3 regions of the Janthinobacterium sp. BJB401 genome follow, and region 2 is predicted to be linked to each of the others. Evidence: predicted binding sites of a transcription regulator. Region 2 holds the regulator's gene; each other region holds the start of a gene.
The links. Region 2 encodes LexA, which represses DNA repair genes until DNA is damaged. Its sites were predicted from a motif close to ACTGTATNNNNATACAGT; they were not measured.
Positions count from the first base shown of each region.

Region 1: the regulator LexA is predicted to act here: its motif matches at 2,417-2,434, upstream of imuA (translesion DNA synthesis-associated protein ImuA).
Region 3: the regulator LexA is predicted to act here: its motif matches at 2,491-2,508, upstream of recA (recombinase RecA).

Region 1 covers NZ_JABXFH010000038.1:8,251-13,083, forward strand. Annotated here, with positions in the region: gene HWE17_RS21000 (glutathione S-transferase N-terminal domain-containing protein) at 1-192, opposite strand, end outside; gene HWE17_RS21005 (DNA polymerase Y family protein) at 269-1,756, opposite strand; gene imuA (translesion DNA synthesis-associated protein ImuA) at 1,686-2,396, opposite strand; gene HWE17_RS21015 (putative Na+/H+ antiporter) at 2,603-3,868, shown strand; gene HWE17_RS21020 (GNAT family N-acetyltransferase) at 3,921-4,833, opposite strand, start outside.
Region 2 covers NZ_JABXFH010000026.1:6,340-11,172, forward strand. Annotated here, with positions in the region: gene purF (amidophosphoribosyltransferase) at 1-76, shown strand, start outside; gene HWE17_RS17185 (cystathionine gamma-synthase family protein) at 226-1,467, shown strand; gene lexA (transcriptional repressor LexA) at 1,534-2,169, opposite strand; gene rpsF (30S ribosomal protein S6) at 2,445-2,834, shown strand; gene priB (primosomal replication protein N) at 2,855-3,154, shown strand; gene rpsR (30S ribosomal protein S18) at 3,180-3,470, shown strand; gene rplI (50S ribosomal protein L9) at 3,498-3,953, shown strand; gene HWE17_RS17215 (replicative DNA helicase) at 4,089-4,833, shown strand, end outside.
Region 3 covers NZ_JABXFH010000006.1:140,121-144,953, reverse strand. Annotated here, with positions in the region: gene HWE17_RS06675 (DUF4212 domain-containing protein) at 1-86, opposite strand, end outside; gene HWE17_RS06670 (sensor histidine kinase N-terminal domain-containing protein) at 79-1,626, opposite strand; gene HWE17_RS06665 (response regulator transcription factor) at 1,623-2,357, opposite strand; gene recA (recombinase RecA) at 2,612-3,715, shown strand; gene recX (recombination regulator RecX) at 3,919-4,374, shown strand; gene HWE17_RS06650 (class I SAM-dependent methyltransferase) at 4,523-4,833, shown strand, end outside.

The DNA.
Region 1 (4,833 bases), on a different contig from region 2:
GGACAGGAAGGCGGGCGACAGCTGGTCGTTCTGCTCGAAGCTGACCAGGTGCGGCTCGTACGCCAGGCCCAGCTCTTCCAGCAGGATGGAAACCTTGATGCCGTTCGGCGTGGGCAGCGAATACAGCTGCAGGCGCTCGGGATGCAGTGCAGGCCATTTTTGGGTAATGGGGAAGTCGGAAAGTTGGGACATAGAAATCCTTATTGAAGTGGTTGACGCGGCGCAAGCAAGTATAGCCAAGCATGGCAATTTCAGCAGGACAGCGCATTTAGCCAAACAAGCCATGCAAAAACCAGCGCGGCGCGGCGTCTTCCGCGCTGCCGGCGATGCGTTCGCGGTAGACCCAGTAATGGGCGTGGTCGAGGCCTTCGGCAATAAAATAATCGCGCGCCTGCGACTGGCCCCACCAGCCTGCCTCGATGCGTTCGGCAACGGACACCATTTTCAAAGGCGAGCCATAAAACGGCCGGTGCTCGCGCATCAAGAGGGCGATGGGCTGGGCCAGCAGCCAGCCTGGACGGGGCATGCCGGGCAAGCCGGGCGGCAAGTCCGGCTGCGCGATTTTTGCACCTGGCCTGGCCGGCAGCGGCAGCCACTGGTTGGCCGCTTCGGGGCGGTAATCGGCGCGCGGTGATGCCTGCAAGACATTCTCGCTCCCCAGGCGCGCCACCAGCAATTCCAGCAAGCGCTGGCGCTCCTGCGGCGTGCCGCCCGGCTCGGGGAACAGGCTGTCGCTGGGCGGCGCCATCGGCTGCACCTGCAGCGCTTCCAAGGTCAAGCCGATCACGGGCGCGTCCAGCACCAGCTGCGCCAGGCGTTCCTTGAGCAGGCGCACCAGGTGCTCGTCGCGCCAGACGGCCTCGCCCAGCGCCAGGTCGATGACGGTGGGCGGGCGCGCCACCCTGCCCCGCTCGTGCGCCAGCAGCAACTGTATGCGCTCGACGGCAAATTGCCGCGCGCACAACCAGCCCGTCATTTGCTGCAGCAGGCGGCGCGCGCCGAACAGCAGCGCGTCGGCGTGCTCCACGCGGTCGAACAATTCCAGGCTGGCGCGGAACGTGGGCGGCGCTTCGAGCCACACGAACAGTTCCGTGCTGTGGCCATGCGCGTCGTCGAGCATGTCCAGCAAAGCCCCGCCGCAGCGGCGCTGCAAGCCGGGCCGCGGCAAGTGGCGCAACTGCCCCAGGGTGCGGCAGCCGATGCCCTCGAACCAGTCCAGATAGGCGCGCGCGGGCGGCAGCAGAGCGCACGGCAGGCCGTCGAGGCGGCGGGTGAGGCTCTCCATGCCCAGCACGCGGCTCCGGCGCGTGCCGGCGCGCGCCAGCAGCCAGGCGCCGCGCGCCGTGGGAGCGCACGACAGCTGGGCCGTGTAACCGAGCGCGCGCAAGCTGGCCGCGATGTGCCGGCACAGGGCGCGCACGCCGCCAAACAGGCGCAGGCTGGCGCCCGCGTCGACCAGCAGGGTCGCTTCCTCGCCCTGCGCCACCAGCGGCGAATATTGCAGCAGCGCCAGCGCCACCGCTTGCAAGGCTTGCGCTTCCAGTTCAAGCGAGCGCTCGTGCAGGCGCGCCTGCGGCGCCAGCATCAGCGCGCCGGCGCGGCGCATGCCCGGCTTGATGCCGGCGGCCAGCGCCAGCGGCGACAGGGCCATCACTTGCTCCTGCTCCAGCACCACGCCCAGCTGGTCAGCCGACCAGCGCGGGCAAAACACTTCGAGCGGGAGCCGGGGCAGGCACAGGCCGATCCAGAGTCGCATGGCGTGGCAATAATGAAGGAGGTTGCAGGGGCAGGAACAGGGGCGCGTCGCGCTGCGGTCCCCGGCGCTTGATGAAGCCGATCTCGATGCCGCCGGCGGCCGGGCGCACGGACAGGCGCAGCGGCGCCGGCGACGCATCCTGCGCGCCGTGCAGCGGGCGCAGCATGCAAAACAGGGTGTTGCCGCCTTGCGCGGCCAGGTGCAGGCGGCGCAGGCTGTCGGCGCGCACGTGCTGCTGCCAGAACAGCAAGGCGCCGCAACTGCCACTGCGCAAGATGTTTTCCGCCGCCCACAGGGCATCCTTGCTGCTGGCGCTTTTGAGCCACAGCAGCTGCGACGGCGCCAGTCCCTGCGCGGCCAGGGCCAGCGCCTGCGGCGGATGGGGCGGCTGCAGCAGCACGATGGGCAAGCCCTGCAGTTGCGCCAGCGCGGGCGCCAGCAGGCGCAATTCGCCGCTGCCCGCCTGCTGCACCAGCAGATCGATGAGACTGCCGCTGGGCCAGCCACCGCCGGGCAGCTGCGCGGACAGGGCGGCAAAGCCCGTGTCCAGGCAGCGCGTGGCGCCCTGCCCCAGCTGCGATGCGCGCCATAAAGACGGGTGCAAGGCTTCCGGCGAGGCCATCAATTGAGAATGTTGCATCATTGAATAGATAGATGAATACTGTATGCATATACAGTACTATCCAGCCCCGCTTTTGGCAAGGTTTATCTGACTGCCGCTATCGCAGGGGCCGCTCCGCCATGTCCGAAAAACCCCGTTTTTGGCATCGATTGCTGTACCATAAGCACTCTCCTTACCGCTCGGCAATGCACCGGGCGGCTTCCTCCGTCCATAAGGAAACGCATTTGACCACCATCCAAATCATCAGCGCCATCGTCTTCGGCCTTGCGCTCATCCACACTTTTGCCGCCAAGTCGTTTGAAACCTTGTCGCGTCGCCATCCCCGCCATGCGGGCCTGCTGCACTTGCTGGGCGAAGTGGAAGTCGTGTTCGGCTTCTGGGCCTTCATCCTGATCATCATCATGGCCTTTGTCTCGGGCAGCGATGCGGCCATCGAGTATGCCGAGTCGCGCCATTACACGGAGCCGCTGTTCGTCTTTGTCGTCATGGTCGTGGCCGCCTCACGCCCCGTGCTCGACGCCGTGCAGCGCCTGTTGAAAAGCGTGGCGCGCGTGATGCCGCTGCGCACGGAACTGGCCCTCGTCTGGCTGGGACTGGCGCTCGTTCCCCTGACGGGCTCATTGATCACGGAACCGGCCGCCATGACCCTGGCCGCGCTGATGCTGGCGCCGCAAATCTTCCGCCCGGGCATCCCTGAATGGCTGAAATACGGCGCGCTGGGCGTGCTGTTCGTCAACGTTTCCATCGGCGGCACACTGACTTCGTACGCGGCGCCGCCCGTGCTGATGGTGGCCACCACGTGGAACTGGGACAGCGCCTACATGGCCAGCCATTTCGGCTGGAAGGCCGCCATCGCCGTGCTCGTCAACGCCACGGGCGTGAGCATCCTGCTGCGCAAATACCTGCACAGCAACACTTCCGACATCAAGCCGAAAGCGGGCGAAGTGGAAGCGCCGAAAGTACCGCTGGCCGTCAGCCTGGTGCACATGATCGTGCTGGCCGGCGTGGTGACACTGGCGCACCATCCCGTGCTGTTCATCGGCCTGTTCCTGTTCTTCCTCGGCTTCGTGCAGGCGTACGAGCGCTATCAAAGCCCGCTGATCCTCAAGGAAGGCTTGCTGGTCGGCTTCTTCCTGGGCGGCCTGGTGGTACTGGGCGGCATGCAGCAATGGTGGTTGCAGCCCATCGTTTCCAGCCTGAAACCGCTGGCCCTGTTCTTCGGCGCCCTGGGCTTGACGGCGATTACCGACAATGCGGCCCTCACTTACCTCGGTTCGCTGATCGTCGGCATGACGGACGAAGCGAAATACATGCTGATGGCCGGCGCCGTGGCCGGTGGCGGCCTGACCGTCATCGCCAACGCGCCGAACCCGGCCGGCGTGGCCCTGCTGCGCCGCGGTTTCAAGGATGAATCGATCGGCGCCGTCGGCCTGCTGGCCGGTGCCCTGCTGCCAACGGCCGTGTCTGCCGTGGCCTTCCTGGCCCTGTAAGCCTCATCACGGGGCGGCTGCCGGCCGCCCCGTTACCCTTCAGCATCCTTCCTCAGTTACCCTCATACACGAGAAAATGCAGCCGGTCATAGAACAGGCTGTAGGCGTAGTCGAACGTGCCCACGCTGCGAAAACCCTTGTGCAGATACACTTGCAGCGCTTCGCTCTTTTCCCACACCGTCAGGGTGATGCGCGCACAGCCCTTGCGGCTGGCCAGGTCGCGGATTTCAAGGAACATTTGCCGGAACAAACCCTGGCCCCGGTATTTCTCGTCGATGGCCAGGCTGCTGACGAAACAGTCGTCGGCGCGCGCATGCGCGAGCACGAAGGCGTCATACGCATCGTCAAGCGCCTTCATGTCGTCGCGATAATATGACACGGCGCCGCAGGCCTGGAACTCGTCCATCGTCGCGGCCGTGAAGAAGCCAATGAAACGCCCGTCCTCGTCATGCAGGCCGTGGATGTGTTCCAGATACGGGTCGATATTTTGCCGCCGCTGCAATTCGACGAACTGCAGATTGAGTTTGTTGCCGAACGAGCAGTATTCAAGGTAGCTGGTGGCAAACAGCAGTTTCGCCATGCGGTTCTTCGTCTCGTCGTCCAGCAGTTCGCCCGCCACCAGCGTGAGCGGCGCATGCGACAGCAAGTCCGCCTGCGCCTCGTCACTTGGCGGAGGCGCATCGCCGGCGGCCGGCATGCGGCTGCCGTGGCGGCCCACCGTCGGGCGCCAGAAATTGCCGGCGGTAATCTGCTGCGAACGGTGGGCCAGCAGGTAGCGGCAAAAGACGGCATTCACGCGGTCCAGCTGCGGGTCGTCCGACAGCACCGAGTAATAGTGAAAATGATCGATGTCGGCCCGCAGCTGGGCCGCATACGCCATGCGCGGCACTTCCTCGATGTCGAACACGTCGACGATGTCGGGCAGGCGCAAAGGGTCATCGAGCCGCCAGTCGATGTCGTCGAGC
Region 2 (4,833 bases):
CCATCCGAAGGCGGCAGCGCCCGAAGATACGCCGCGTTCCCAGCTGAACCTGAACCTGGCGACGACAGAAGCATAAGTAACCTGCCCGGCCGATGCCGGGCTTTTTTTCGGGGTCAGACCCGTCGGGGGAATGCGCGCCAGTGGTGCGCATTCCGATTCCGGAGGGACTGACCCCAGCATTTGCCTTGGGGTTGCGCGGCAAATCGAATATTCGGAATTCTCACCATGACCACCAAAAAAACCTACGGCTTTACCACCACCATCCTGCATAACGACCGCCGCAAGGGCATTGAGCACGGTTCCCTGCACAAGCCCGTGCACACTTCCGTTGCCTTCGGTTACGCCGATGCGCGCCAGCTCGCTTCCGTGTTCCAGGGCAAGGAGCCAGGCTTCCGCTACGGCCGCCAGGGCAATCCGACTGTCTCCGCGCTGGAAGACAAGGTCAACAAGATGGAAGACGGCGTGGCGACCTTGTGCTTCGCCACCGGCATGGGCGCCATCGGCGCCGTGGTGCAATCCTTGCTGCGCGCAGGCGACCATGTCGTGTCGTCGGCCTTTTTGTTTGGCAACACCAACAGCCTGTGGCAAACGGTGACGGGGCAGGGCATCGGCGTATCGTTCGTCGACGCCACCGATGTCGCCAATGTCGCGGCCGCCATCACGCCGGCCACGCGCATCGTCTTTGTGGAAACCATCGCCAATCCGCGCACGCAGATCGCCGACCTGGCGAAGATCGGCGACTTGTGCCGCGAGAAGGGCATTTTGTACATCGTCGACAACACCATGACGACGCCTTACCTGTTCCGCCCGAAAGCCGTGGGCGCGGGCCTGGTGGTCAATGCCTTGACGAAATCCATCGGCGGCCACGGCAATGCCCTGGGCGGCAGCTTGACGGACACGGGCGTGTTCGACTGGACGCAGTATCCGAACATCTTCGAGAACTACAAGAAGGCGGCGCCGGCCCAGTGGGGTATCGCGCAAATCCGCGCCAAGGCCTTGCGCGACTTCGGCGCTTCGTTGGGGCCGGAAGCGGCGCACCATATCGCCGTCGGCGCGGAAACCATGGCCTTGCGCATGGACCGCACTTGCTCGAACGCCCTGGCGCTGGCCACCATGCTGGCCGCCGACCCACGCGTGGCGGCAGTGCATTACCCAGGGCTGGCGTCGCACCCGCAGCACGCGCTGGCCACCGACTTGTTCCGCAGCTATGGTTCGCTGTTCAGCTTTGAGCTGAAGGATGGCATCGATTGCTTCGATTTCCTCAACCGTTTGAATTTGGCTATTCCAGCGAGCAATCTGGGCGACACGCGCACCCTCGTCATTCCCGTCGCCCACACGATTTTCTATGAGATGGGCGCCGAGCGCCGCGCCAGCATGGGCATTGCCGAATCGCTGATCCGCGTATCGGTGGGCATCGAGGATGAGGCTGACTTGCTCGCGGATTTCCATGACGCCCTCGCTGTATAAAACGCCCGGGCAATAAAAAAGGGCCGCAACAGCATGACTGTGGCGGCCCTTTTTGCATGCGGCAGTTTAATGCCAGCTGCGCATCAGTCCGACGGCCAAACCTTCCAAAGCAAACTCGTCTTCCGGTGATACGGTAATCACCTTGAAGTCCGGGTTTTCCGGCAGTAGTTCGATGACGGAACCCGTTTTCTTGTAGCGCTTGACGGTGACTTCGTCGCCGATGCGGGCCACGACGATCTGGCCGTTCTTGGCGCTGTCGACCTTTTTCACGGCCAGTAAATCGCCATCCATGATGCCGGCGTCGCGCATGGACCAGCCGCGCACCTTCAGCAGGAAGTCGGGTTTGGCCGAGAACAGGGCCGGGTCGACGTTGTAGCTCGCCTCCAGGTTTTCCTGCGCCAGGATGGGCGAGCCGGCGGCCACCCGGCCGATCAGGGGCAGCGACATCAGCAGCGCTGCCGGCACTTTCGATGGCGGCGCTTCGGCGGCCGCGCCGATCAGGCGGATGCCGCGCGAGGTGCCGGGCGAAATCTCGATCGCACCCTTGCGGGCCAGGGCCTGCAAATGCTCTTCGGCCGCATTGGCCGATTTGAAACCCAGTTCATTGGCGATTTCGGCACGGGTGGGAGGAAAGCCCGTGTTTTCAATCGCGTCCTTGATCAGGTTCAGGATTTGTTCTTGTCGTGCTGTCAGCTTGATCATGAGCGGTGGGTGCATACTAAAATGCTGTCTATATGAACAGTCTGTATTTTTGTACAGTATCGCCCACTATGCAAGGGGATTTCCGTGTTTTCGGCGGATTTCGCAAGAAATACTTGTGCACCGATGAAAAGCGGCACGGCGCGCGGGCTTTTCGGGCGCAGGTAGAAGGAATGATTGAAACGTTTGCAAAAGGCGGTTATAATCTTCGGCTGACCTTCCCACACCCGTCTTGACGCCGGGGTGGGCGATTATCAATCCGACCTGAAGGAGTTTGCATGCGTCATTATGAAATAGTCTTTATCGTCCATCCGGACCAAAGCGAGCAAGTGCCCGCGATGATCGAACGCTACAAAGCCAGCGTAACCACCCGCGGCGGTTCGGTTCACCGCGTGGAAGATTGGGGCCGCCGTCAAATGGCTTACTCGATCCAAAAGCTGCCTAAAGCACACTACATCTGCCTGAACATCGAATGCGACAACGAGACCCTGGTCGAGTTGGAAACAGCATTCAAATTCAATGATGCCGTGTTGCGTCACCTGACCGTTAAAATGAAGAAAGCTGAAACAGCTCCTTCGCCGATGATGAAATCGGTACAACGCGAAGACGCGGCCAAAAGCCACCGCACCGAAGCACCAGCAGCCGCTCCAGCCGCAGCAGCAGCTTAATTCTTGACCAGGATCGTGCGCTGAACCAGCTACAAGTCACTGCCATCATTGCCGAGCGCGAAATATTGCGCTATACCCCGGCAGGGCTGCCGATTGTGAATGCAGTATTGCAACACAGTTCGCAGCAGATGGAAGCAGGGATTGCCCGTTTGACCGAGTTTGATGTTGCCGCGCTAGCCGCTGGCGAAATTTCAGGCCGGTTCAGCCAGGCAAGCTTGGGCGGGGTCTATCAGTTCACGGGTTTCCTGGCCAGGAAGAGCCGCAACAGCAAGAGTTTGGTGTTTCACATCATTGATTTTAGTGCAGTCAATTCTGACTAGCGCATTTTAGATACAGGAGCCTGACATGGCATTCGGTAAAAAGTTCGACAAAAATAAGCTCAAGCTTAAAGAAAAACGCAAACAGCAAAACCCGTTGTTCAAACGCAAGAAGTTCTGCCGCTTCACCGCAGCTCACGTTGAGCAAGTCGACTACAAAGACGTCGACACGCTGAAAGACTTCGTCCAAGAAAACGGCAAGATCATGCCAGCACGCCTGACCGGTACCAAAGCGCACTACCAGCGCCAAGTTGACACCGCAATCAAGCGCGCTCGCTTCCTCGCGCTGCTGCCATACACCGATCTGCACCACGCTTAATCGGTCAGATATTCCTGGAGAAGAACTATGCAAATCATTCTGTTAGAAAAAGTTGTTAACGTCGGTAACCTCGGCGAAGTCGTCAAAGTCAAAGACGGTTACGCACGTAACTTCCTGATCCCGCAACGCCTGGCACGTCGTGCTACGGCAACCGCTGTGGCTGAATTCGAAGTCAAGCGCGCCGAACTGGAAAAAGCTGCTGCCGCCAAACTGGCCGCATCGCAAGCCCAGGGCGAAAAACTGAGCGGCCTGACCGTTCAAGTTGCTCAAAAAGCTGGTGTTGATGGCCGTCTGTTCGGTTCCGTCACCAACTTCGACATCGCTGAAGCGCTGACCAAGCAAGGTTTTGCTGTTGAAAAAGCACAAATCCGCATGCCTACCGGCCCGCTGAAGATCGTTGGCGAGCACAACGTTTCGGTTGCTCTGCACACCGACGTGGTCGTGGAAGTTGTTATCGCTGTCGTTCCAGACGCGAACGCGTAATTGTCTGCGGGCCTGGCCCGCAAGCATTGCCGCACGATGAAAAGCCGGGTTCGCCCGGCTTTTTTGTGGCCTTTTTTTCGCTCAATTTCAGCCCTTTATTTTTGCCAGCACGCCGAAGCGGGTATAATTCGCGCCATGAACGCCCCCTCTGATCCGCAACTGGATTCCCTCCGTATTCCGCCGCATTCGATCGAAGCAGAACAATCCGTTATCGGTGGTCTGCTGCGCGACAATGCCGCATATGACCGCATCGCCGACTTCATGCATGCGGAGGATTTCTATCGCTATGACCATCGCATCATCTTCGAGCAAATCGTCAAGATGGTTAACGCTTCCAAGCCAGCCGATGTCATTACTGTTTTTGAAACCCTGACCCAGCTCGGCAAGGCCGATGATGTGGGCGGACTCGCTTACCTGAACGCCATGGCGCAAAACACGCCATCGGCCGCGAACATCCGGCGTTACGCCGAGATCGTGCGCGACCGCGGCGTGCTGCGCAAACTCATCACCGTCGCCGACGATATCTCCGGCACGGCCTTCAGCCCGCAAGGCAAGGAAGTCAAGCAGATGCTTGACGAGGCCGAATCGAAGATTTTCGCCATCGCGGAAGAAGGCGCGCGCGGCGCCCAGGGCTGGACCGCCATCCAGCCCCTGCTGACGCAGGTGGTCGAGCGCATCGATGAGCTGTACAGCCGCGACAACCAGAGTGAAATCACGGGCGTGCCTACCGGTTTCATCGACCTCGACCGCATGACCTCCGGTCTGCAGCCGGGCGATCTGGTGATCGTGGCGGGCCGTCCGTCGATGGGCAAGACGGCGTTTTCCGTCAACATCGGCGAAAACGTGGCCATCGACAGCGGCTTGCCCGTGGCCGTGTTCT
Region 3 (4,833 bases), on a different contig from region 2:
CAGTGCACATCGCGGCGCGCCTGCAACTCTGGGCTGGGCGTGCGCGCCGGCCGCGCCGGGGGAGCGCTTGGGCTTGGCTTATCCATACGTGATGTCATCCTCTTCTGGCGCGTCCGGCAACAGCAGGGCGATGCTCAGGCGCAGCAGGGTGCCCGGCAGCTTCGGCGACTGCGCGCGCGGATTGTTAAAAATATCGACTTCGGCGCCATGCTGCTGGGCAATTTCGCGCACGATGGCCAGGCCCAGGCCGCTACCGTCGACATTGCTGCCGAGAATGCGGTAAAAGCGTTCGAACACGTGGGCCCGCTCGGCCGGCGCAATGCCGGGGCCCGTATCTTCCACTTCCAGGATGGCCAGTTCCAGGGTGCTGCGCACGCGCACCGTGACGCTGCCGCCCGACGGCGTGTAGCGCAGGGCATTGTCGATCAGGTTGCTCAGCAGCTCGCGTAGCATCATGGCATTGCCGGAAATCATGATCGAATACGCGGGCTGCTCGAAGCCCAGGTCGATATGCTGGGCAAACGAGGCTTGCACCCAGTCCTGCACCACGCCGCGCGCCAGTTCGCTCAGCTCGATCGGCTCGAACGCCGTGCCCGCCTGCGGCTGGTTTTCCGCGCGCGCCAGGGCCAGCAGCTGGTTGACCAGGCGCGTGGCCGCTTCCGAGCTTTTCGCCAGTTGCAGCAGCGAGCGGTGGATTTCGTCGTGGTCGGTCTGGCGCAGGGCCAGCTCGGACTGCATGCGCATGCCGGCCAGCGGCGTCTTCATCTGGTGCGCGGCATCGGCGATGAAGCGTTTCTGCATGTCGATCGACAGCGACAGCCGCGCCAGCATTTCGTTGAGGGAACCGACCAGCGGCGTGATTTCCTCGGGCACCTGGCCCGATTCGATTGGTGATAAATCGTCGGGCGGCCGGGCGCGTATGCGCTCCTGCAATTGCGCCAGCGGCGACAGGCCGCGCGCCAGGGCAAACCAGACCAGGGCCAAAATCACGGGCAGGATGATGAACTGCGGCAAGATCACGCCCTTGATGATTTCATTGGCCAGCTGGGCGCGCTTTTCCAGGGTTTCCGCCACTTGCACCAGTGCGCGGCTGGGCTCGTCGTCGTTGCTGGAGGGAATGTCGAGATAGCTGAACGCCACGCGCACGGGCGTGCCATGGATGGTGTCGTTGCGAAACAGCACCATGCCGCTGCGGTATTTGTCGGGGTCCTGCGGCGGCGGCAAATCGCGGTCGCCATCGAGGTATTCGCCGCGCGGCCCCACCACCAGGTAATACAGGGTGTCGATATCGTCGCCGCGCAGGAAGTCGCGGCCATTATTATTGCTGCTCTTTTCGTTCTTGTCCGGCACGCGGCGCAGCATGGCGCCGTCGGCCTGCTTGACCTGTTGCGTGAGCACGGTCACGCTGTCTTCCAGCGCATGGTCGAACGGCTGATTGGCGATGCCCTTGGCCACCAGATAGGTGATGGCGATGCTCATCGGCCACAGCAGCAGCAAGGGCGCCAGCATCCAGTCGAGGATTTCGCCGAACAGCGAATGCTCGATGGTGTCATCCTGCTCCGTGGTGGGCGGCTCGAACCAGTCGTCGTCTTCCGGCTCGTCCGCTGGCGCCTCGCGCGCCTTCACTTGCTGGCGGGTCCGCTGGCCGGGCTTGCCGCCTCGCCCGCTTCGGCGTTCAGGCGCGCCGCTTCCGAGTATTTTTCCAGGCAATAGCCGAGGCCGCGCACGGTGGCGATGCGCACGCCGCCCACCTCGATTTTCTTGCGCAGGCGGTGCACATACACTTCGATGGCGTTGTTCGACACTTCTTCGCCCCATTCGCACAGGTGGTCGACCAGCTGCTCTTTCGAGACGAGGCGGCCGGTGCGGCCCAGCAATATTTCCAGCAAGCCCAGTTCGCGCGCCGACAGGTCGAGCATCTGGTCGTTGATGTAGGCGCTGCGCCCCACCTGGTCGTAGCTGAGGGGGCCGTGCTTGATGATGGTGGCGCCGCCGCCAGCGCCGCGGCGCGTCAGGGCGCGCACTCTTGCCTCCAGTTCCGACAGGGCGAACGGCTTGGCCATATAATCATCGGCACCGAGGTCGAGGCCATTCACGCGTTGCTCGATGGAATCGGCGGCCGTCAGGATCAGCACGGGCAACAGCGAGGCGCGCGCGCGCAGGCGGCGCAGCACTTCCAGGCCGGACATCTTGGGCAGGCCCAGGTCGAGGATCAGCAGGTCGAATTCCTGGGTGGACAGGGCCGTATCGGCCTCTTGCCCCGTCTTGACGTAGTCGATCGCATAACCGGACTGGCGCAGCGAGCGGGTCAGGCCATCGGCCAGCACGCTGTCATCTTCGGCAAGTAAAATACGCATGGTGCACTTCCTATGCTTGCGGCGGTAGAAGTTTGTATTGTGTTTCATTTTCCGCAAGGTGGCGAGTTTTTGTGAGAAACCAGGCTTGTATTGATCTGTTTCAAAACAAATCCACGTTCCGCTTGCATTGATCACTGTTTTTTTATACAGTACTGTCTGTGTAAAGAATTTAACCCACTGGCGCTATCGCAGGCTGCACGGTTCACGTAGATGCGTCACGTGAATCCGCAACTGTAGAACGGCTGAAAGAACATATGGACGATAAAAAAGCTGTAGTACCCGCATCGGAAAAAGCCAAGGCGCTCGCCGCCGCACTGGCGCAGATCGAGAAGCAGTTTGGCAAAGGTTCGGTCATGCGCATGGATGCCAGCGCACCGATCGAAGAAGTGCAAGTCGTGTCGACCGGTTCGCTCGGCCTCGATATCGCGCTGGGCGTGGGCGGCTTGCCGCGCGGCCGCGTGGTGGAGATCTACGGTCCGGAATCGTCGGGTAAAACCACCCTGACCCTGCAAACCATCGCTGAAATGCAAAAACTGGGCGGCACTTGCGCCTTTATCGATGCCGAGCACGCGCTCGACGTCGGTTACGCGCAAAAGCTGGGCGTGAACCTGCATGAATTGCTGATCTCGCAACCGGACACGGGCGAGCAGGCGCTGGAAATCTGCGACGCCCTCGTGCGTTCGGGCAGTGTCGACCTCGTCGTCATCGACTCCGTGGCCGCACTGACGCCACGCGCCGAGATCGAAGGCGACATGGGCGATTCCCTGCCAGGCCTGCAAGCGCGTCTGATGTCGCAAGCCCTGCGCAAGCTGACCGGTTCCATCAACCGCACGAATACCCTGGTCATCTTCATCAACCAGATCCGCATGAAGATCGGCGTGATGTTCGGCAGCCCGGAAACGACCACCGGCGGTAACGCCCTGAAATTCTACGCCTCCGTGCGCCTCGATATCCGCCGCACCGGCTCGATCAAGTCCGGCGATGAAGTAATCGGTAACGAAACCAAGGTCAAGGTCGTCAAGAACAAGATCGCGCCACCGTTCAAGGAAGCGCACTTCGACATCCTGTACGGCGCCGGCACCTCGCGCGAAGGCGAAATCCTGGACCTGGGTTCGGATGCCAAGATCGTGGAAAAATCCGGTTCGTGGTACAGCTACAACGGCGAACGCATCGGCCAGGGCAAGGACAACGCCCGCGCCTTCCTGCAAGAGCGGCCGGCGCTGGCCCGCGAAATCGAAAACAAGGTCCGCGCGTCGCTGGGCGTGCGCGAACTGCCGCCGCTGGCTGCTGAAAAGCCGGAAAAAGCCGATAAAGCCGCCGACAAGGCTGCCAAGGCTGCGGAAGCCAAGCCAGAGTAGGCCGGATGAGCGCGGCAAAGCCGCGCGTAATCCGACAACACCACAGACGTCAACAATGTTGTCGGATGACGGCCCAGGGGGCCTGATCCGACCTACGCATGGCTTGCCGCAAGGTAGGACCATGATCGCCGTCCCGCGCTGTTGCGCCGGGCGGCGATTGTGTTTGGGTGATGTGATCGTGGAATGAAAGACAAGGTGGGTGTATGGCCGCAGTACAACTGAGCCTGAAGGGCAGGGCGCTACGCTTTCTGTCGATGCGTGAACACAGCCGCATGGAATTGCGGCGCAAGCTGCAGCGCCATGCGCAAGAGGGCGATGACGTGGAAGCCTTGCTCGACAGCCTGGAGCAAGCGAACTGGCTGTCGCAGGAGCGCTTTTCCGAGTCGCTGATCCACCGCCGCTCGGCCCGTTTCGGCAACAGCCGCATCATGGCGGAGTTGCAAAGCCATGGCATCGGTGGCGAGGCGCTGCAGGAACTCAAGGCGGGCCTGGCCGAAGGCGAGACCGCACGCGCGCGCGAAGTGTGGCGCCGCAAATTTGGTGAAGTGGCGCAGGATGCCGAGCAGCGCAACAAGCAGATGCGTTTTTTGATGCAGCGCGGCTTTTCGCAGCGCGCCGTGCAGGTGGCCCTGAAGGGGCTGGATCCCGACGAGGAATAAGGCAGTTCATGGCGGCCCCGCCGTGCCGCCATGAACTGCGCTCGCAAACGCCGTCTGTTTCCCGTATGGCGACGCCGCGCGATCGGGTATGCTGGCGCTCGAACGCTGTGCGATGCGCGCGGCACCACTGATCGTGACAGGATGCAAGATGAGCAACTGGAATGCCGGCTATATGGCCGAAATCGCTTATACCTATGGCTATTACGAAGAATTGAATCCCTTGCGCTTGCGGCTGCCCCTGCTGGCCGCCGGCCTTGCCTTGCCGGCCAGCGGCACGGCTTGCGAGCTGGGCTTTGGCCAGGGCATCAGCGCCAACATCCATGCGGCGGCGTCCGCCACGCGCTGGCATGGCAATGATTTCAATCCTTCCCAGGCCGCCTTTGCGCAGGAGCTGGCCAGCGCGGCCGGCGCCGGCGCGCAGTTCACGGACGAATCGTTCGCGCAGTTTTGCCGCCGCGA